DNA from 3 places in the Actinoplanes sp. NPDC051861 genome. Region 2 is predicted to be linked to each of the others. Evidence: riboswitches for the same ligand, from Rfam matches in the RefSeq annotation. Region 2 holds a riboswitch; each other region holds the start of a gene.
The links. A riboswitch is a leader RNA that binds a small molecule or an ion and turns the genes downstream of it on or off. The one in region 2 is predicted to bind glycine.
Positions count from the first base shown of each region.

Region 1: another riboswitch for glycine. It lies ahead of gcvH (glycine cleavage system protein GcvH); the one in region 2 lies ahead of AB0M02_RS26920 (L-serine ammonia-lyase).
Region 3: another riboswitch for glycine. It lies ahead of gcvP (aminomethyl-transferring glycine dehydrogenase); the one in region 2 lies ahead of AB0M02_RS26920 (L-serine ammonia-lyase).

Region 1 covers NZ_JBFAYE010000007.1:49,990-57,234, forward strand. Annotated here, with positions in the region: gene AB0M02_RS20880 (aldose epimerase family protein) at 1-474, shown strand, start outside; gene AB0M02_RS20885 (SpoIIE family protein phosphatase) at 557-4,684, shown strand; gene AB0M02_RS20890 (STAS domain-containing protein) at 4,684-4,986, shown strand; gene gcvH (glycine cleavage system protein GcvH) at 5,142-5,510, opposite strand; glycine riboswitch at 5,636-5,730, opposite strand; gene AB0M02_RS20900 (hypothetical protein) at 5,828-6,166, shown strand; gene AB0M02_RS20905 (TetR/AcrR family transcriptional regulator) at 6,173-6,745, opposite strand; gene AB0M02_RS20910 (MFS transporter) at 6,833-7,245, shown strand, end outside.
Region 2 covers NZ_JBFAYE010000011.1:147,326-154,570, forward strand. Annotated here, with positions in the region: gene AB0M02_RS26915 (family 78 glycoside hydrolase catalytic domain) at 1-669, shown strand, start outside; gene AB0M02_RS26920 (L-serine ammonia-lyase) at 650-1,945, opposite strand; glycine riboswitch at 2,059-2,148, opposite strand; gene AB0M02_RS26925 (SpoIIE family protein phosphatase) at 2,228-3,787, shown strand; gene AB0M02_RS26930 (cellulase family glycosylhydrolase) at 3,956-5,545, shown strand; gene AB0M02_RS26935 (TetR family transcriptional regulator) at 5,568-6,137, opposite strand; gene AB0M02_RS26940 (oxidoreductase) at 6,221-7,120, shown strand; gene AB0M02_RS26945 (AAA family ATPase) at 7,162-7,245, shown strand, end outside.
Region 3 covers NZ_JBFAYE010000007.1:327,705-334,949, forward strand. Annotated here, with positions in the region: gene AB0M02_RS22115 (chorismate-binding protein) at 1-711, opposite strand, end outside; gene AB0M02_RS22120 (DUF5999 family protein) at 935-1,135, shown strand; gene gcvP (aminomethyl-transferring glycine dehydrogenase) at 1,223-4,027, opposite strand; glycine riboswitch at 4,106-4,206, opposite strand; gene mgrA (L-glyceraldehyde 3-phosphate reductase) at 4,268-5,263, shown strand; gene AB0M02_RS22135 (hypothetical protein) at 5,366-6,184, shown strand; gene AB0M02_RS22140 (nucleotidyltransferase domain-containing protein) at 6,247-6,936, shown strand; gene AB0M02_RS22145 (nitroreductase family deazaflavin-dependent oxidoreductase) at 6,914-7,245, opposite strand, start outside.

The DNA.
Region 1 (7,245 bases), on a different contig from region 2:
CACCTGCTGCGCATCGACGCGGACGCGTTCACCCCGGTCGACGCCGGCCTGATCCCGACCGGTGAGATCGCAGCGGTCGACGGCACCGCCCTGGACTTCCGCAGCCCGGTGGCGATCGGGGCGCGGATCCGCGCGGCCGAGACCCAGCTGCTGTACGGCGCCGGGTACGACCACAACTACGTGCTCCGCGGTGACGGCCTGCGCGTGGTCGCCCACGTCGCCGAGCCGGTCACCGGCCGCACCCTGACCGTGTCGACCACCGAGCCCGGCATGCAGTTCTACTCCGGTAACTTCCTCGACGGCACGTTCGCCGGCACCAGCGGCAGCACGTACCGGCAGGGTGACGGCTTCGCCCTGGAGACACAGCACTACCCGGACTCGCCCAACCAGCCCGCGTTCCCGTCGACGGTGCTGCGCCCGGGGGAGACCTACCGCTCCTCGACGGTGCTGGAGTTCGGCGTTACTCGCGGCTGACCGAATTCACTCCCTCTCGTGAGGCGGGCCGCGGCTGTGCACGCTACGGTTCGCTTACACGGGAGGGAGAACAGACACCGCGATGGGCAGCCCGGGTCAAAATCGGTCACCGTCAGGCAACATCGACGTCTTCTCGGTCGACCCGGAGGTGGGCCGGGATCTCGCTGCGGTTGACTGGGAGGCGACTCCGCTGGGGCCGCCGGACACCTGGCCGCAGAGCCTGCAGACTGCGGTCAGCATCCTGCTCTCGTCGCGTTTCCCCATGTGGATGGCGTGGGGTCCGCGCCTGACGTTCTTCTGCAACGCCGCGTACCGGCGCGACACCCTCGGCCGCAAATATCCGTGGGCGCTGGGCCGGCCCGCCGGTGAGGTGTGGGCGGAGATCTGGGACGACATCGGCCCGCGCATCGACACCGTGCTCAGTACCGGTCAGGCGACCTGGGACGAGGCGCTGCTGCTGTTCCTGGAGCGCTCGGGGTACCGCGAGGAGTCGTACCACACGTTCTCCTACAGCCCGCTGCGCGACGACGACGGCGCGCTCGTCGGCATGCTCTGCGTGGTCAGCGAGGAGACCGACCGGGTGATCGGTGAGCGGCGGATGGCCACGCTGCGCGACCTCGGCTCGGACCCCAGCGTGATCCGCACCGAGCAGGAGACGCTCAACTTCGCCGCGCAGCAGCTGACCCGCAACCAGCGGGACCTGCCGTTCACCCTGACGTACCTGTTCGGCGAGGACGGCACGGCCCGGCTGGCCGCCGCCACCGGCATCCCGGCCGGGCACCGGGCCGCCGAACAGCTCGGCGAACGCCACGCGTGGCCCACCGCCGCGTCGGCACTCGTCGACCTCGACGACTTCGGCGACTTCGGCGACGAGGCTTTGCCCACCGGCGACTGGCCCGACCCGCCGCGGCAGGCGCTGCTGGTGCCACTGCTGCAGCAGGGCGGTGCGCCGTACGGCTACCTGGTCGCCGCCCTGAACCGCTACCGCGCGCTGGACGACACGTACCGCGGCTTCGTCGAACTGGCGGCCGGCCATGTCGCGGCGGGTATCGCGAGTGCCCGCAGCTATCAGGCTCAGCAGCGCCGGGCCGAGGAGCTGGCCGAACTCGACCGGGCCAAGACCGCGTTCTTCTCCAACATCAGCCACGAGTTCCGTACCCCGCTGGCTTTGATCATGGGTCCGGTGCAGGAGATCCGCACCCACCTGGGCCCCGCCGACGACCGGGTCCGCGAGGAGCTCGACGTCGTGCACCGCAGCGCGCTGCGACTCGGCAAGCTGGTCAACTCGCTTCTCGACTTCTCCCGGATCGAGGCCGGGCGGATGCAGGCCCGCTACGAGCCGGTCGACCTTGCCGAGAGCACCGCCGAGCTGGCCAGCGCCTTCCGCTCCGCCTTCGACCGTGCCGGGCTGGTCTTCGAAGTGGACTGCCCACCGCTGCCGTCGCCGGTCCACATCGACCGCGGCATGTGGGAGAAGGTCGTCCTCAACCTGCTCAGCAACGCCCTCAAGTTCACCTTCGAGGGCTCGGTCCGGGTGGCCGTCCGCGCCGAGGACGGCCTGGCGGTCGTCACCGTGTCCGACACCGGCGTCGGCGTCGCCGAGGACGAGATGCCGCGGCTTTTCGAGCGTTTCCACCGCATCGAGAACGCCCGCTCCCGCTCCAACGAGGGCAGCGGCATTGGGCTCGCGCTGGTCAAGGAACTGGTCGGGCTGCACGGCGGCGTCATCACCGCGGACAGCGTGGCCGGCAAGGGCACCTCGTTCACCGTCGCCCTCCCGTTCGGCTCCAGCCACCTGCCGCCCGGCGCGCTGGCACCCGCGGCCGGTTCGCTCGCGCTGTCCGCCACGGCCGATCCCTACGTGCAGGAGGCGTTGCGCTGGCTGCCCTCCGCCTCCACGGCTGCGGCCTCCGAGGCGGACGCCGTCGTTCCCGCCTCGCCGGCGCCGGGCGCCGACATCGTGAAGGTTCTGGTCGCGGACGACAACGCGGACATGCGGGACTACCTGGTGCGCCTTCTGCGCACGGCGGGGCACCAGGTGGATGCGGTCCGTGACGGGCAGGAGGCTTTGGAGAGGGTACGCGGGAACGCGTACGACCTCGTCGTGAGCGACGTCATGATGCCCCGCCTCGACGGCCTGCAGCTGCTGGCCGCCCTGCGGGCCGACTCGCGCACCGCCGGGATCCCGGTCCTGCTGCTCTCCGCCCGCGCCGGTGAGGAGGCCTCGATCGAGGGTCTGGAGGCCGGCGCCGACGACTACCTGGTCAAGCCGTTCTCCGCCGCCGAGCTGCTCGCCCGGGTCCGCGCGAACGTCGAGCTGGCCCGGCTGCGCACGCACCACGCGCGCTGGCGTACCGCCCTGATCGACTCGTTGCAGGAGGCGTTCTTCGTCTGCGACGAGGACGGCGCGGTCATCGAGATCAACACCGCGTTCACCGACATCCTCGGGTACGGGCCGGAGTCGCTGCCGTACCCGCCGATCCACCCGTGGTGGCCGCGCGAGGACGAGGACGCTTTCCAGCAGGTCTCCGACGCGTTCGCCGCCCTGCTGGAGAACACGCAGGGCACCTACACCATCCCGGTCAACCACCGCGACGGCCACCGGCTGTGGGCCGCGGCCTCGTTCAACCAGGTCATCGACCCGGACAGCGGCCGCCGCGTCATCGTGGGCACGTTCCGCGACGTCACCGCCGAGCACTTCGCGGTCCAGCGGGAGACCGCCCTGGCCGGCCTGAGCGTGCGGCTGTCCCAGGCCGAGGACCTCACGCAGGGCCTGCACGGCGCCCTCGACGAGCTGCGCGAGCTGTGGCAGGCGAAGTACGTGCTGGCGGCCGTCTTCGACGGCTCCACCGAGGTCCTGGTCAGCGCGACCGACGCCGAGCTGCGGTGGAGCAACCTGCCGGAGGCGCGCCGGGAGAGCATCGTCGCGCTGCGCGACCGGCCGATGCTGACCTCGGTGGCGGAGACCTCGGCCGGCGCCGGCATCGTGCTCGAACACCCGGAGGGCACCATGGTGCTCTGGGTCGAGCTGGGCGAGAGGCGCCCGTTCACCGAGCAGGACCAGACGCTGCTCGCGCTGCTGTCCGGCCACATCAGCCAGGGCCTGCGCCGGATGTATCAGCTGGACCAGCAGAGGGAGACCGCGCTGGCACTGCAGCGGGCCATCCTCGGCCCGGCCGAGTTGCCCACCGGCTTCGCCGTCCGGTACGAACCGGCCACCCGGCCGCTCAAGGTGGGCGGCGACTGGTACGACACGATCGAGCTGCCGGACGGCCGGATCGGCATCGTCGTCGGCGACTGCGTCGGGCACGGCCTGCAGGCGGCGACCGTCATGGGCCAGCTGCGCAGCGCCTGCCGCGCGCTGCTGCTGGAGCACACCAGCCCGGCGAAGACGCTGACCGCGCTCGACCGGTTCGCCGCGCTGCTGCCCGGCGCCACGTGCGCCACCGCGTTCTGCGGCGTGCTCGACCCGGCCACCGGGCATCTGCACTACTCCAGCGCCGGGCACCCGCCGGCCGTGGTCGTCGACGCGGACGGCACCACCCACCTGCTCGACCAGGGCAGGTCCCGCCCGATCGCGATCCGGGCGGGCACCGAACGGCAGGATGCCGAGTTCACCGTGCCGGCCAGGGCCACCCTGATGCTCTACACCGACGGCCTCGTCGAGCGCCGCCGCCAGCCGCTGACCGACGGCATCGAGCGGGCCACCGCCGCCATCCAGGCCGGCCGCGGGACGCCGGTCGAGGACCTGGCCTCCGACGTGATGGACCGGCTGGCACCCGACGACGGCTACGACGACGACGTCGCTCTGCTGCTCTACCGTCACCCCGCTCCGCTGGACCTGGAGTTCCCGGCCGAGGCGACCCGGCTCGCCCCGGTGCGCAGCGCCCTGCGCGGCTGGCTGGAGCGCTGTGGCGTCGACCGCGTCACCGCACAGAACGTCCTGGTCGCGGCGGGGGAGGCCTGCGCGAACGCGATCGAGCACGGCCATCGCGACGCCCCCGGCGGCTCGATCCGGCTGCGGGCGGCGGCGACCGTCGAGGACCTGCGGCTGGTCATCACGGACACCGGCCGGTGGAAGGCGCCCCGGCCGGCCGCCGAGACCCATCGGGGCCGGGGCCTCATGCTGATGCGGGCGCTGATGCAGGAGCTCACCGTCACCACCGGCATGGCCGGGACCACCGTCGAGATGCAGGCGAGGATCAGCTGATGACCACCCAGCTCAGGCTTCTCCACGGCCGCCGCCCGGACGGCGCGCCGGCGCTGACCGCGGTCGGCGAGATCGACATGAGCAACGCGGCCACCTTCTCGTCAGCGCTCACCGAGGCGGTCGGCCAGGTGGGCGCCGGCCCGCTGATCGTCGACCTGACCGCGGTCGAGTACATCGACAGCGCCGGCCTGGCCGCCCTCTTCGAACACGTCGAGCGCATCCAGCTGCGCGCCGGCCCGCTGCTCGCGCCGGTACTCACCATCTCCGGCCTGACCGACCTGACAACCGTCGACGGAGTCTGACCGGCACCTCACGCGGCCCGACTTCACACGCTCGGCGGGTGGAGCGGTTGCGTGTGGAGTTGGGGTGTGTGGGTGGGCCGAACTTCACACGCTCGGGGGTGGAGCGGCTGCGTGTGGAGTTGGGGTGTGTGGGTGGGCTGAACTTCACACGTGGGTCAGGGGGTGTCGAGGAGGTCGGCGTAGCCGGTGGCGTTGAGCAGGGCCGGTGTGCCGGTCACCCGGAGGCGGAACAGCCAGCCCGCGCCGTAGGGGTCCTTGTTGACCAGGCCGGGCTCGGCGTCCAGGGCCGGGTTGACCTCGACGATCTCACCGTCGGCCGGTGCGTAGACCTCGCTGACCGACTTGGTGGACTCGATCTCGCCGCACGGGTCGCCGGCCGTCACGACCGTGCCGGGTGCGGGGAGTTCGACGAAGACGACGTCGCCGAGCGCGTCCGCGGCGAAGGCGGTGATGCCCACCGTGGCGGTCTCGTCGTCGGTGAGCCACTCGTGGTCGCGGCTGTATCGCAGGTGCTGGGGAATCACGGAGAGGCTCCTCGCTGAAAAGGGGTGTGCCTCCCTCGCTCTGTCATGGGGCCTGAGAGGTTCACCGCGGTCAGCGGCTTGCACCGTGGGCGCGGGACAGCGCCGTCCCGGCTTTCCAGAGTCGCCTGTCCGCTGCGGTACCGGGGCCTGAGAGATTCTGAGGGAGAAGTTGCTCCTTCGGCGCCCCGCTCGGCGACGGGGACTCTCCCGCGGCGGCTGAAACGGCGAGAAATTTTCACTTGTGGAGGCCAAAGCTAGCTCGGCCGGCTCGCGACGGTCAAGATCGTCGTTTACTTCCACCCGGTAGCATTCCACGCGTGGGTGACGCCGATGTTCAGAGTGCGCTGAAGCTGGTGAGCCAGGCCGCCGGGCTCTACGGCGTCACCGAGGAGGACGTGCGCCAGTGGCGGGCCGGCATCGCGGAACGGCCGGCCTGGGCGCAGCGGGCGCACGTGTCGGGCGCCATCGCCCAGCGGCTGGTCGTCACGGCGACCGAGCACCGCCAGGACTGCGACCGGGAGTCGTGCCGCACCTGCGACGGGCTGCGGGAGATGCTGACGATCGCCCTGGCCGGGGTCCGGACCGTCGTCGACGACCAACTGTCCGAGACGTTCCGGCGCCCGTCGGTGTGGCCGTGGCGGCGCGGCCGTTCCTGAAACCGCCTACCGCCGGGCCGCGTCCAGCAGAACTGCCGCCATCGCCCGAGCTGTGATCGCCGCCAACGGCCCGCGGCCCTGCCGGGCCCCCACGATCGCCCCGTCGTACAGCACGATCATCTCCTCGGCGAACTCCGCTGGATCGGCAACACCGGCGTCGCGGGCGAGCTCGGCGAACAGGGAACGCGTCCAGTCCCGGTTGTGGTCGGCCTCCTCGCGTACGACCCCCGACGGGTCAACCTCCGAGCCCGCGTTGTAGAACGCGCACCCCCGGAATCCCGGCTTCCCGGCGCTCTCCGCGAGCAGGTCGAACACGACGAGCAGCCGATCCCGGGGGTCGGTGAATCGCGAGACGCCGCCGAGGATGCGGGCGCGCCGGCTCTCGTGCCGCCCTCTCAGATACGCCCTGATCAGCTCGTCCTTGCTCCCGAACGCGCTGTAGAGGGACGCCTTCGCGACTCCGGCGCGCTCGATCACCCGATCGATGCCGACGGAGTGCACGCCCTCGGCGTAGAACAGCTCGTCCGCGGCGGCGAGGAGGCGCTCGCGGGCCGACTTGCGGGGTGACGCGACTGACATGCCTTGACGGTAGCAGACAGATCTGTCTACCGTCAGGGGCGACTAGACAGACCTGTCTGTATAGCGATCAAGTTGAGGAGTGTCGCCATGACCCAAGTGCTGCCCGCCGTACGCGAACGGCGGCTCAGCCGGCCCGCGGCCTTCGCCTCGATCGCCGCGATCCTGGTCGTCTTCGCGGCCGCCGCCGCCGTGCCGTCCCCGCTCTACGTCGTCTACCAGCGGCAGTGGGGCTTCTCCGCGGCGACGCTGACCGTGATCTTCGCCGTCTACGTGGCCGCGCTGATCGGCACGCTGCTCGTTCTCGGTGCCCTCTCCGACCACATCGGCCGCCGCCCCGTGCTGGCCGGCGCCATCGTCCTGGAGTCGGTCGCGCTGATCCTGTTCCTGGTGGCCGGCGACGTCGGCACCCTGGTAGCCGCCCGGATCGTCCAGGGTGTGGCGACAGGCGCCGCCCTGAGCACGCTCGGCGCCGCCCTGATCGACCTGAACCCGTCCCACGC
Region 2 (7,245 bases):
CGGCTGCGCAGAACCGACGGCGTCTACGTCGACGGCTTGCGGGCCGACGGCACGCAGTCCGGCCACGCCGGGCAGCACTCCACCTCGTACGCCGTCGCCTTCGGCATCGCACCCGCCGCCGACCTGCCGGCGTTGACCGAGTTCCTGGCGGCGTCCGGGATGAAGCAGGGGCCGATGACGGCGCACTGGCTGCTGAAGGCTCTGGAGACGCGCCCGGACGCGGTGCTGAAGCTGCTGACGAATCCCGACGATCTCGGCTGGGCGGACATCCTCGCGAAGGGTGGCACCTTCACCTGGGAGGCGTGGTCCATCGACCCGGGAACCAACTTCAGCCAGTCACACGGCTGGGGTGCCCAGGCCGCCGTGGACATCATCGAGACGGTGCTCGGCGTACGGCTGGGTGAGCCCGGTGGCCGTACCGTCACCATCGCTCCCCCGGCCACCAGCCTCCGGCACGCCGCCGGTTCCGTGCCGACCCAGCGCGGCGAGGTGCGTCTCGCCTGGCAGCGGACCGGCGGCGGGCTGCACGTCCAGGGCCGGATCCCGGTCAACGTCACCGCGCGGATCGAACTGCCGCCCGGGACGTACTACGCGAGCGGCGACGTCGAACAGCTCACCGCCACGACGTTCCGGGCCGGCTCCGGGGACTTCAGCATTCGATCACGTTGACGGCGAGGCCGCCGCGCGCGGTCTCCTTGTACTTGACCTTCATGTCGGCGCCGGTCTCCTTCATGGTCTTGATGACCTTGTCGAGGGAGACGTGGTGCCGGCCGTCGCCGCGCAGGGCCATCTTCGCCGCGGTCACCGCCTTGACCGCGGCCATGCCGTTGCGCTCGATGCACGGGATCTGCACGAGCCCGCCGACCGGGTCGCAGGTGAGGCCGAGGTTGTGCTCCATGCCGATCTCCGCGGCGTTCTCCACCTGCTCGGGCGTGCCGCCGAGGACCTCCGCGAGCCCGGCCGCCGCCATCGCGCACGCCGAACCGACCTCGCCCTGGCAGCCGACCTCGGCGCCGGAGATCGAGGCGTTCTCCTTGAAGAGCAGGCCGATCGCGCCCGCGGTCAGCAGGAACCGGACCACGCCGTCGTCGTCCGCGCCGGGCACGAAATCCAGGTAGTAGCGGAGCACCGCCGGAATGATCCCGGCCGCGCCGTTCGTCGGCGCGGTCACCACCCGGCCGCCGGCGGCGTTCTGCTCGTTCACGGCCATGGCGTACGCGGTGAGCCACTCCATCGAGTGCGCGGCCGGGTCACCGGCGGCCCGCAGCTGGCGGGCGGTCGCGGCGGCGCGGCGGCGCACCTTGAGGCCACCGGGCAGCACTCCTTCGGCCCGCAGCCCGTCGTCGACGCACTCGCGCATCACGTGCCAGATCGACAGCAGCCCATCGAACACCTCGGATGCGGGGCGCCACGACATCTCGTTCGCCAGCATCAGCCGGGAGATCGAGAGCCCGGTGGAGCGGGTGAGCCGCAACAGGTCGTCACCGGTGGAGAACGCATGGGGAAGAATGGTGTCGTCACTGCGTACCGTAGAAGTCTTTTCATCGACGACGAAGCCGCCGCCGACCGAGAAGTAGGTCTTGCGCAGCAATTCGGCGCCCTCGGCGCCGAGAGCCGTGAAGATCATCCCGTTGGGGTGACCGGGCAGCGTGCGCCGCCGGTGCAGCACCAGATCGACGTCGAAGAGGCGGCCTCCCTCGTCGGGGACGCGTGTCACGTCGACGGTCTCCGGCTCGCAGCCCTCCAGGCCCAGCAGCACCGCCCTGGGCGTGCCGTGACCGTGACCGGTCGCGCCGAGCGAGCCGAACAGCTCGGCACGCACCGTGACCACCGGCAGATCCGCCAGCCGCCCGGCGAACATGTGGGCCGCGCGCATCGGGCCCACCGTGTGTGAACTGGACGGGCCGATGCCGACGGAGAAGAGATCGAAGACGGACACGGCCATGCGGAGGCTCCCTTGGGGTAAGCCTCCCTCACTCTGTCATGGGGCCTGAGAGCTTCGCCGCGTGCGCGGTTTGCACCTTGGGCGCGGGACGGATCCCGGCTTTCCAGAGTCGCCTTGCCACCACGGTACGGATGCCTGAGAGATTCTGAGGGAGAAGTTGCTCCTTCGGCGCCCCGATCAGGGGACTCTCCCGCGGCGGCTGATAACGGCGGGGTCTTCGGTTGTCGCTCGCAAGCTATCCGGCGGGCCCGGCGGCGTCAACACCGCCCGTAAAGTACCGTCATGAGGCCCACCTGGCTGGTCGTCGTCGTGGTGGCGGCCGCCTATGCGGCCGGCGCGCTGCTGGCGTTCGTCGCGTTCGACGCCACCTCCATCGTGGTGCTGTTCCTCTCGGCCGGAGTCACGCTGTCCGCGCTGCTCCTCACCCCGCGACGGCAGTGGCCGTGGATCCTCGCGACGGTCGCGGCAACCGAGATCGCCGTCGACCTCTCGCAGGGCATCACCCTCCCCTACTGCCTGGGTTTCGCCCTGGCGAACACCGCCGAGCCGCTCACCGGGGCGCTGCTGATGCGACGGTACGTCCCCGGACGGGTGAACCTGCTGCAGCGCCGCCACCTTCTCGCCTTTCTCGGCTGCTGCGTGGTGGCCGGACCGTTCGTCGGCGCGCTGATCGGCGGCACCACGATCGCGCAGGGCCAGGACCGGGAGTGGCTGGAGTCGTTCCTGCCGTTCTGGGCGGGTGACGCGACAGGTGTGCTCACGGTGGCCGGTACCGTGCTGGCCTGGCGCCACCGGCGCCCGCTCGACCTGCGCTGGGCCGGCATCCTGCTGCTGATCGTGACCGTCACCGCGCTCAGTTTCTGGCCGCGGCACCTGCCGCTGTTCTATCTGCCGCTGCCGCTGCTCTACTGGCTGGGCTTCCAGCAGCCGCTCGCGGTCACGATGACGTCCGGCCTGTCGATGACGATCACCGCGAACCTCATGACCAGTGCCGGTCATGGGCCGTGGGCCGCCCTCGAGGGTTCGGTGCCGTTCAAGACCGCGACGCTGCAGCTGTTCCTGAGCGTGGCGGTCGTCGGCGCCTGCCTGCTCGCGGTCGGCGTGGCCGAGCGTGACCGCGCCCGTGAGCTCTACGAGACCGAGGCCGGCGCGGCCCGGCAGCTCCAGCACGCGCTGCTGCCCACGTTCGGCCGTGACCTGTCGCCGGTCCGGATCAGCGCCGGTTACCGGCCGGCGGACCTCACCCACGACGTCGGCGGCGACTGGTACGACGTCTTCCACCTGCCCGGCGAGCGCATCGGTTTCGCTGTCGGCGACGTCGTGGGCCACGATCTCGCGGCGGCCGCCGCGATGGCGCGGCTTCAAGCGATCGTACGGGTCCTCGCGCAGTCCGCCCCGGGACCGGCCGAGGTCCTGACCGGCCTGGACCAGGCCAGCAGACTGATCGACGGCGCACACACGTGCACCGTCGGGTACGCCGACTACCACCCGGGGACGCGCCTGCTCCGGTACGCCTGCGCGGGTCATCCGCCGCCGCTGCTGGTCACGTCCGGGCACGGGGAGTTCCTGTGGGAGGGGCGTTCGCTGCCGGTGGCCGTGGAGTCCGGCGACCGCGAGGCGGCGGAGCTGGTGCTGCCCGCCGGCTCGCAGCTCATCTGGTACACCGACGGCCTGGTCGAGCGCCGGGACGAGTCGCTGTACGTCAGCCTGGAACGCCTGGCCGCCACGGCGGGTGACCTGTCACGGGCCACCCTCCCGGATCCGTCCCAGGCCCTTCTCGATCGCATGTCGCCGGGCACGGCCACCGACGACACCGCCGTACTTTGGCTGACCTTCAAATAAAGTTTTCCACGGTGGGATCGCTGTGACAGGGGTGACAAAACATCGATGACCTGCGATCATGGGAGCGCTCCCAGGTAGCGGCTGCGCTCTACCACGCCCGATCGTCCCCCCGATCCGCGAGCCCGAGCCGGCCGGTCCAGTGCCTGGGACCGACGAGAGGGAATCCCCATGACATCGAGAGCAAGAAAGGCCGGGCTCGCGGTCGTCGCCGCCACCATGGCCTTCGCCGGAACCTTCTACGGCGTCATGACCTCGGCATCGGCCGACGTCACGGCCCAGTTGTCCGGTCCACAGCTGGTCGCCGACATGGGCGCCGGCTGGAATCTCGGCAACCAGCTCGAGGCCAGCAACAACGGCATCCCCAGCGAGACCGCCTGGGGCAACCCGGTCATCACGCAGGCCCTCATCGACCGCGTGCGGGCCTCGGGCTTCAAGACGATCCGGATCCCGGTCTCCTACCTCGGGAACATCGGCGCCGGCCCCAGCTACACCGTCAACACGGCGTGGCTGAACCGGATCAAGGAGGTCGTCGACTACGCGTACAACCGCGGACTGTACGTGCTGATCAACATGCACGGCGACGGCTACAAGACCGTCACCGGTTCCTGGCTGATCTGTGACGCGGCCGACCAGACCACGATCCGGGACAAGTACCAGAAGGTCTGGCAGCAGGTGGCGACGAAGTTCCAGGGTTACAACGACCACCTGATCTTCGAGTCGATGAACGAGAACTTCGACGGCCAGTACGGCAACCCGACCCAGCCGTGCTACTCGAACATCAACGCCTACAACCAGATCTTCGTGGACACCGTACGCCGTACCGGCGGCACCAACGCCGCGCGCTGGCTGCTGGTGCCCGGCTGGAACACCAACATCGACCACACCGTGGGCAGCGGCTTCGTGATCCCGACGGACCAGTACCGGTCCTCCACCATCCCGGCCGCCGAGCAGCGACTGATGATCTCGGTGCACTACTACGACCCGTGGGACTTCGCCGGCCAGGAGGACGGCACGATCACCCAGTGGGGCGCGAACGCGACCAACCCGGCGAAGAAGTCGGTCTGGGGCCAGGAAGACTTCATGGACGGCCAGATGAAGAAGATGCGCGACACGTTCGTGACGCGCGGCTACCCGTTCTTCGTCGGTGAGTACGGCTCGATCGACAAGACGACGTACGACTCGGCGAGCAACCGGTACCGCGTGGACTACGCGCGCACGCTGGCGGCCACCGCCAAGAAGTACGGAGGAGCCACCGCTTACTGGGACAACGGCTGGAACGGGCAGCACGGTTTCGGCCTGTTCAACCGCAGCTCCAACACGGTGACGCAGCAGGGCATCATCGACGCCATCATGACCGGTGTCGGGACCAGTGTGCCCTCGTCGCCGCCCTCGTCGCCCTCCTCCTCCCCCAGCGTTTCGCCGTCCAGCAGCCCCAGTTCGGGGGCTCGGCCGTGCCGGGTCACCAACGCGGTCAACGCGTGGAACACCGGCCTGACCAACAGCGTCACGATCACCAACACCGGCACGACCGCGATCAACGGCTGGTCGCTGGTCTTCACCCTGGCCGCCGGGCAGACGATCGTCGGCGGCTGGAGCGCGACCTACACGCCGTCGAGCGGCACGGTCACCGCGACCAACGCGAGCTACAACGGGTCGCTGGCTCCGGGAGGTTCGGCCACCATCGGTTACCAGGCCACCCACACTGGCAACTCGGCGGCACCTACCGGGTTCGCCCTTAACGGCACCACCTGCAGCTGATTTTCTTCGGGCCGGGTCGCACTCAGCGGCCCGGCCCGTTGGTGAGCCGGCGGACGGCGTCGACCACGGCGGCCCGGCGGCGGCCGGCCTCCACGAGGTCCAGGAACTCCGGTTCGCGTAACTGCCACATGTTGGCCAGCGCCAGCACGAGCGCGAGGATCTCGCCCGGGGCGACGCGATCGGTGACAGCACCCCGGCGCTGGGCCTCCGCGATCGCGGCGACCTTGCCGGCCATCGCTGCCGAGCTCGATGCCCGCCGGGTGACCGTGTCGCCGCGCTCGAGCTGGTACCACGCAACGAAACGCAGCACGTCGGGGTGGGCCGAGCCGGCGTCGTAGAGGCGGCCCGCGTACTCGCCGAGGTCCTCGGCATCGATCGGAACGGCCGTGACGGTCTGCTCGACGATCAGGTCGAAGACCGCCTCGAACAGGCCGTCCTTGTTGTCGTAGAACGAGTAGACCAGTCCGGCGCTGATGCCGGCCCGCTTCGCCAGCCGATCGACGCGGGCACCGGCGACACCGTGGGCGGCGAACTCTTCCAGGGCTGCCTGTAGCAGCTGCTCCCGCTTCCTGTCGGGATCGCGTGTCCGCATGCGGCCCAGTCTAGTAATGAACGTTCATTTGACAAGCTTCGCGGTCTGCTATTGAATGAATGTTCATTACTTAGGGAGTGACGATGGCATCCTGGACCCCCGCGGCGATCGGTGACCAGACCGGACGCGTCGCCTTGATCACCGGCGCCAACAGCGGCATCGGCTGGCAGACGGCACTCGTGCTGGCCGCACACGGCGCTCGCGTCGTACTGGCCGGGCGCGACCCGGGCAGACTCGCCTCCGCCGCCGAAGCGATCAGCGCCCGGATCCCCGCCGCGAACCTGGACGCGCTCGTCCTGGACCTGAGCGACCTCCACTCGATCCGGACGGCGGCGAAGCAGGTCGTCGACAACGGCCCGGTCGACCTGCTGTTCAACAACGCCGGCGTGATGAACATCCCGGACCGCCGCACCACCGCCGACGGCTTCGAGATGACGTTCGGCACCAACCACCTGGGCCACTTCGCGTTCACCGCCCAGGTCATGCCCGCCCTGCGCCTCGCACCGGCCGCCCGCGTGGTGACGGTGAGCGCGCTCGCCGCCCGGTGGCGCAGCGGCGAGCTGACTGACCTGATGAGCGAACGCCGCTACCGCCCGATGGGCGCCTACGCCAAGTCCAAGCGGGCCAACATCGTGTTCACCACGGAACTCGCCCGGCGGCTGACCGGCACACCGATGACGGCGGTCGCGGTGCACCCCGGTTCCGCGCTGACCAACCTTCAGCAGGAGTCCCAGGGCGCGATCGCCCGGCGCATCGTCAGCTTGCTGGAGAAAACGGTGATGGGATCACCCGAGGGCGCCGCGTGGCCGTCGCTCTATGCGGCAACCTCCCCCGCGGTCCGCAACGGCGACTTCATCGGCCCGGCCGGTCGCCACCAGGACTCCGGCACGCCGAAACCCGCCCGCCTCCCGCGCGGCGCCGACGACGGCACAGCCCTGTGGACCGAGAGCGAGCGCCTCACCGGCGTCACCTTCACCGTCTGACCACGCTCTCGGTGCCGCCGGGGCCTGCCTAGCATGTCTTCGTGATCGTGGGGCGGCGGGCGGAACTACAGGTGCTGGACGGTCTTCTCGCTGAGGCGGCCAACGGCGCGGGCGGTGTGACGGTC
Region 3 (7,245 bases), on a different contig from region 2:
CGTGACCGGCCCCGTTCCCGGCAGCCGCGCCAGGTCGTTGCGCTCCAGGTCCACGATCATGATGTGCTCGGCCCGTTCCTTCGCCGAGGCGAGCAGCTCCCGCCGCCCGGCCGCGGTGGCCGGCCGCGTCCCCTTGATCGGCCGGGTGATGACCCGGCCGCCACGCACCTCCACGAGGGTCTCCGGTGACGCTGTGGCGATGGCCCACCCGTCCCCGCCGAGCACCCCGCCGTACCGGGCGCCGGGAAGTCTCGCTACGCGCCGCAACGCGGGGCCGGGGTCTCCGTCGTAGAGCGCCGAGGCATGGCCCACGACGTTGACCTGATAGACGTCACCGCGCCCGATGGCCTCCCGCACCCGCTGGACGGCGGCCGCGTGCTCGTCGCGCGTCCAGCTGTCCACCCAGGGCCCGATCCGCCACGGACCGGCTTTTCCGATCTTCCCGGATGGCATCGATATGTGTCCGTACACAACCGCATACACATCGGGAATTACGGGCACCGGCGAGGGCGCGCCGACGGTCCCGCCGGCCATCACGGATCCGGCATCGGCCGACACGTAGAGTGCTGCTCCGCAAATAGTGCTATCGCCGAACGTCTTCTTTTTGTCATCCGTTCGGCCAAGGTTTCGCACCGGGAGTCCGTTGTCCGCGAGGAAGTCGGACACAAGCTCAGCAGGGTCACCGGGATCACCCCGATGCCATCGAAACACACGCAACACGTGGTGACGGGCCTGACAGGCCGCCGGAGCCGCCGGCGGCGGACCCAGAGGAGGTCGCGGAGAGTGGTCGTTGATCTCCATCCCGTGGACCATGTGAGACGCGAATCGGCGCGCGGAGCCCGTCACCGGGTTGAACCGCTGTCGTTCGATGTGAGGTAACGTCCGTCACCGACTTTGTGAACCTTCACACAGCCCCCAACCGGAGATCACGAAGATGTGTCAGCACCTGATCACCTGCCCACCGGCCGATGCGGTTGACCGCGAGGCCGCCCGGATCATCGTCACCTTCCGCGAGCAAGGCTGGAGCCTGCTCTGCAACGGCGTCATCGTGTTCGAGGACACGGGCGAGCTGCTGCCGGACGGCACGATGATCGAACCGCACCGCGGCCCTGCCGTGCACGCCCTCGCTGCCTGACGCAGCGTAACGAAACAAACCCCGAAACCACGCGCAGGCCGCGATCACCGAGGACCACGACCTGCGCGCGAACCAAGAGCCGATCGGTCAGCTCTCGAACGCCTCCGGCGAGGGGCATGAGCAGACCAGGTTCCGGTCTCCGTAGGCACCGTCGATACGGCGCACCGGCGGCCAGTACTTCGCCGACCGGTCCACACCCTCGGGGTAACCGGCCACCGACCGCGGGTACGGGTGGTCCCACTCGTCCGCCGACACCGCGGCAGCCGTGTGCGGCGCGTTGGCGAGCGGGTTGTCGCCCGCCGGCCACACCCCCGCCGCCACCTGGTCGATCTCACCCTTGATGGCGATCATCGCGGCCACGAACCGGTCGAGTTCGGCCAGGTCCTCGCTCTCCGTCGGCTCCACCATCAGCGTCCCGGCGACCGGGAACGACATCGTCGGCGCGTGGAAGCCGTAATCGATCAGCCGCTTCGCCACGTCGTCCACCGTGACGCCGGTGGCCTTCGTCAGCGGGCGCAGGTCGAGGATGCACTCGTGGGCGACCAGGCCGTTCTCCCCCGCGTACAGCACCGGGAAGTGGTCGCGCAGCCGCGCCGCGACGTAGTTGGCCGCCAGCACCGCCGACGCGGTCGCCGCCGCCAGGCCCTGGGGGCCCATCATCCGCACGTACGCCCACGAGATCGGCAGGATCCCGGCCGACCCGTGCGCCGCCGCCGACACCGCGTGGTGGTCACCTTGCTCGAGGGGGTTGCCGGGCAGGAACTCCGAGAGGTGCGAGCGCACCGCCACCGGCCCGACACCGGGGCCACCGCCGCCGTGCGGGATACAGAACGTCTTGTGCAGGTTCAGGTGCGACACGTCGGCGCCGAACTTACCCGGCTTGGCGTAGCCGACCAGCGCGTTCAGGTTCGCGCCGTCGACGTACACCTGGCCGCCGGCCGCGTGCACCTTCGCGCACAGGTCCGCGATCGACGTCTCGTACACCCCGTGGGTCGACGGGTAGGTCACCATGATCGCCGACAGCGCGTCGCGGTGCTTCTCGATCTTCGCGTCCAGGTCGGCGACGTCGACGTTGCCGTCGGCGTCACAGGCCACCACGACCACCCGCATGCCGGCCATCACGGCGCTGGCCGCGTTGGTGCCGTGCGCGCTGGACGGGATCAGGCACACGTCCCGGTGCTCCTCACCGCGCGAACGGTGGTAGCCACGGATCGCGAGCAGCCCGGCCAGCTCACCCTGCGAGCCCGCGTTCGGCTGGACGCTGACCGCGTCGTACCCGGTGATCTCGGCCAGCCACGCCTCCAGCTGGGCCACCAGGGCCTCGTACCCCTCGGTCTGCGAGGCCGGCGCGAACGGGTGGATGTTCGCGAACTCCGGCCAGGTGACCGCCTCCATCTCGGTGGTGGCGTTCAGCTTCATCGTGCACGAGCCCAGCGGGATCATGCCGCGGTCCAGCGCGTAGTCCTTGTCCGAGAGTTTGCGCAGGTAACGCAGCATGCTGGTCTCGGAGTGGTGGGTGTTGAACACCGGGTGCGCCAGGTAGCCGGTGGTCCGGGCCGTCAGGCCGGTCACGGCCGGATCGGCGGGAGCCGCCCCGAACGCCTGCAGGACGGTCGCGACCTGGGCGGCCGTGGTGGTCTCGTCGACCGACACCGACACCCGGTCCGCGCCCACCTGCAGCAGGTCGACGCCCTTCTCTGCGGCCGAGGCGACGATCTGCGCGGCCCGGCCCGGCACCACAGCGGTCACCGTGTCGAAGAACGCCTCATGGGCCAGCGAGACACCCGCCGCGCTCAGCCCACCGGCCAGGGCCAGGGCGTGCCCGTGCACCCGCGACGCGATCGCCTTGAGACCCTGCGGCCCGTGATACACCGCGTACATGCTCGCCATCACCGCGAGCAGAACCTGCGCGGTGCAGATGTTGCTCGTCGCCTTCTCACGACGGATGTGCTGCTCACGCGTCTGCAGCGCCAGCCGGTAGGCGGGCGCGCCGTCAGCATCCTTCGACACACCGACGAGGCGGCCGGGAAGGGACCGCTCCAGGCCGTTGCGCACCGCCAGGTAACCGGCGTGCGGACCACCAAAACCAAGGGGTACGCCGAAACGCTGCGTGGTCCCGGCCGCGATGTCCGCACCGATCTCCCCCGGAGCCGGCAGCAGGGTGAGCGCGAGCAGGTCGGCGGCCACCGCCACCAGCGCACCCTTCGCGTGCGCCGCCTCGACCAGCGCCGCGTGGTCACGGACCGCGCCGGACGCCCCCGGGTACTGCACGTGCAGCCCGAAGAACTCCTCCGGCAGCGCCTCTCCGGCGTCCAGGTCGACGAGGCGCACCTCGATGCCGAGCGGCTCCGCCCGCGTCCGCAGCACGGCCAGGGTCTGCGGGAACGTGTCGGCGTCCACCGCGTACACATGGCTCTTGCTCTTGGACGCACGCCGCGCGAGCGTCATCGCCTCCGCAACCGCCGTCGCCTCGTCGAGCATCGACGCGTTCGCCGTGGTCAGCCCGGTCAGATCGGTGACCATGGTCTGGAAGTTCAGCAGTGCCTCGAGACGCCCCTGGCTGATCTCCGGCTGGTACGGGGTGTACGCCGTGTACCACGCCGGGTTCTCCAGCACGTTCCGCTTGATCACCGCGGGGGTGTGCGTGCCGTAGTAGCCCAGCCCGATCATCGAGGTGGCCACCGTGTTGCGGTCCGCGATCGCCCGCAACTCGGCGATCGTCTCCTCCTCGGAGGCACCGGCCGGCAGATCGAGGTCACCGTGCCAGCGGATCGACTCCGGAATGGCGGCGTCCATCAGATCGTCGACCGAGTTGTACCCGATCGCCTTGAGCATGTGGGTCTGCTCACCCGGATCCGGGCCGATGTGACGGGAAACGAACGGCGACGTCATGGGCGACTCCAGGCTCGAAGAAGGTCGACACGCAACCTCCCCCTCTGTCATACCCGGCGGCCGGGCATTTCAGAGTCGCCTGCCCTCGCGGTCCTTTTGCCTGAGAGGTTCCGGGGAGGATTTGCCCCTTCGGCGCCCCACGACCGTTTTGGTCATGAAGTCTCTCCCGCGCGGGTGTAGCCGGCACCTGTCAACCTACCAGCGCGCACACCCTCCGATCACAGTCCTAGGGTGGGGGATGTGACGTACTTCCCTGCGGACGACCGCTACGACAGCATGACCTACCGCCGCGCCGGGCGCAGCGGGCTCAAACTGCCCGCCCTCTCCCTCGGCCTCTGGCACAACTTCGGCGACACCCGCCCCCTCGACCGCCAGCGCGCCATCGTCCGCCGCGCCTTCGACCTCGGCGTCACCCACTTCGACCTGGCCAACAACTACGGCCCGCCGCCCGGCAGCGCCGAGAGCAACTTCGGCCGGCTGCTCGCCACCGACCTCAAGCCGTACCGCGACGAGCTGATCATCTCCACCAAGGCCGGCTACACCATGTGGGACGGCCCGTACGGCGACTTCGGCTCCCGCAAGTACCTGGTCTCCTCCCTCGACCAGTCGCTGCAGCGGCTCGGCCTCGACTACGTCGACGTCTTCTACCACCACCGGCCCGACCCGGACACGCCGCTCGAGGAGACGATGACCGCCCTCGACGCCGTCGTGCGCGCCGGCAAGGCCCAGTACGTCGGCATCAGCAACTACCGGAGCGCAGAGGCCGCCGAGGCCGCCCGCATCCTGCGCGAACTCGGCACCCCGCTGCTCATCCACCAGCCGTCCTACTCGATCCTCAACCGCTGGATCGAACACGACAACCTGCTCGACACCCTGGAGGAGGCCGGCGCCGGCTGCATCGCGTTCAGCCCCCTGCAGCAGGGACTGCTCACCGACCGCTACTTCGGCGGCATCCCGGACGACTCACGGATCCGCACCAGCGTCTTCCTCAACGAGAGCGCCCTCGACGACAAGACCATGGGCCGGCTGCACGCGCTCAACGACATCGCCAAGCGCCGCGGCCAGACCCTCGCCCAGCTGGCCCTCGCCTGGGCGCTGCGCGACCCCCGCATGACCAGCCTCATCATCGGCGCCAGCAGCGTCGAACAGCTCGAGGACAACATCGCCGCGCTCACCGCACCGCCGTTCAGCCGCGAGGAACTCGACGAGATCGACGGGACAGTCCTCGACCTGTGACATCGCCTCCCGGTGCCGCGCCCGCGCCGGCACCGGGAAGCTGTGTCACCTGACCGGAGTACCTGCCTTCCAACGCTCACGGCGGGCCCGAACAATGTTCGAGTGCGTGCGATGTGGGTGTCCGTTATCGGTGGGCTGGTGGCGTCCGGGTTGGTGGCCGCCCTGGCCGGTTTCGACAGCGGCAAGGCCGCCGACTGGGCCACTCTGTTAGCTCTTTCCATCGCATTTCCGGGACTGGCGTTGACAGCAAATCAGTTGAGGACGTTCAAGAAGCGGTCCGCCGCATCCGCTCCCGGCGTCTCGTCAGGGGAGGATCCATCTTCCTCAGCCGGAGCACCCATCAGCCAACAAGGCCTCGCCTTCCGAGATCAGCTCAACGTGCAGGGCCCGGTAACGATCCACAACCGGCACGTGCTGGGCGTTCCGGGCATTCTGGGCATTCTGGGCATTGTCTTAGTCCTCGCGGGGGCCGGCGTGGTTGCGGTCTCGCGCCTGGACAGCGACAACAAGCGCGACGCACTAGGCCCGAACCCGCAACCACCGCGCGGCGTCCCGGCCCCACGCGTGCCGGAACCGCCGACAGCCGGCACGACCGCTGAAACACCGGCCGCATCCCCGAGACCAACGACAAGGCCGACGAATCTCGCCGTGACGAAGAGCGACACGGGAGTTTATACGCTTCGATGGAATGCCTGCGCCATCAACGGCGTGGCCAACGTGTCTTACCGGGTCATCTTGCGGAACGCGAGCAGCGAGACGGGCCATCCCATGGACAGGAACTACTGGGACATGCACAACCTGGCCAAGGGTACGTGGACCGCCCGCGTCTTTGCCCTCGACGATGACGAAGACCGCCGGACCCAGTCCCCGGAGCGTTATCCGGAAAGACTGAGCGCCGCGGTCACCTTCCGCGTTGCCTGACGACGCGACGTGACGCCCGCCCACCCGGGGGCCGTCTCGCCGCGTCGCCTAAGGTCCCGATCATGACCTCGCTCGTCGAATCGCGGACGGCGCTTGCCGTCGTGGTCGGATCCCGCGCCTACGGACTCGACGGCCCGGGATCCGACCACGACCGCCGGGGTGTGTTCGTGGCACCCACCCGCGCGTTCTGGAGCCTCGACAAGCCGCCCACCCACCGGGAAGGCCCCCTCGACGAGCAGTTCTCCTGGGAGATCGAACGGTTCTGCGTGCTCGCCCTGCAGGCCAACCCGACCGTCCTCGAAGTGCTCTGGTCACCGCTGGTCGAGCAGATCACCGCCGACGGCCGGGACCTCGTCGGCATCCGCACCGCGTTCCTGTCGCGCCGCGTGGCCGAGACGTACGGCGGCTACGCCCGCGACCAGCTCACCCGCGTCGCCAACCGGCGCGAGCGCACCGGCGAGACCAACCACAAGCAGGCCATGCACATGATCCGGCTGCTCCACGCCGGCGCGCACGTGCTGCGTACCGGCGAGATCCTCGTCGACGTCGCCCACCTGCGCGACCGGCTGCTCGCGGTCCGGCGCGGCGAGCTGAGCTGGGCGGAGGTCACCGAGTGGGCGTCCGTCCTGCTGGCCGACCTCGATCAGGCCGCGGCGGCCACCGGCCTGCCCGAGCACCCCGACCGCGACCGCGTCGACGAGTTGCTCGTCCAGGTGCGCGAACGCGGGCTCAGGCGGGCGCCAGCCGAGTGAGTTCCAGGACCGGGATGGTACGGATCCCGGCGGTCTTCTCCGCGTACCCGGCGAACCCGGGATAGCGCTCGGCCTGCGTCGCGAACCGGCGGTCACGCTCCGCACCGGTCAGCTCCCGCACCCCCACCGGATATGTCTCCGTTCCCCGCTCGACGGACGCCTGACCGGCCGAGACCAGGTTGTGGTACCAGCCGGGGTTCTCCGGCGCGCCACCCTTGGAGGCGAAGACGTACATGACGTCGTCGTCGGTCTCGTGCGGCAGATACATCATCGGGCTGACCATGTCGCGCCCCGTGCGGCGGCCCCGGT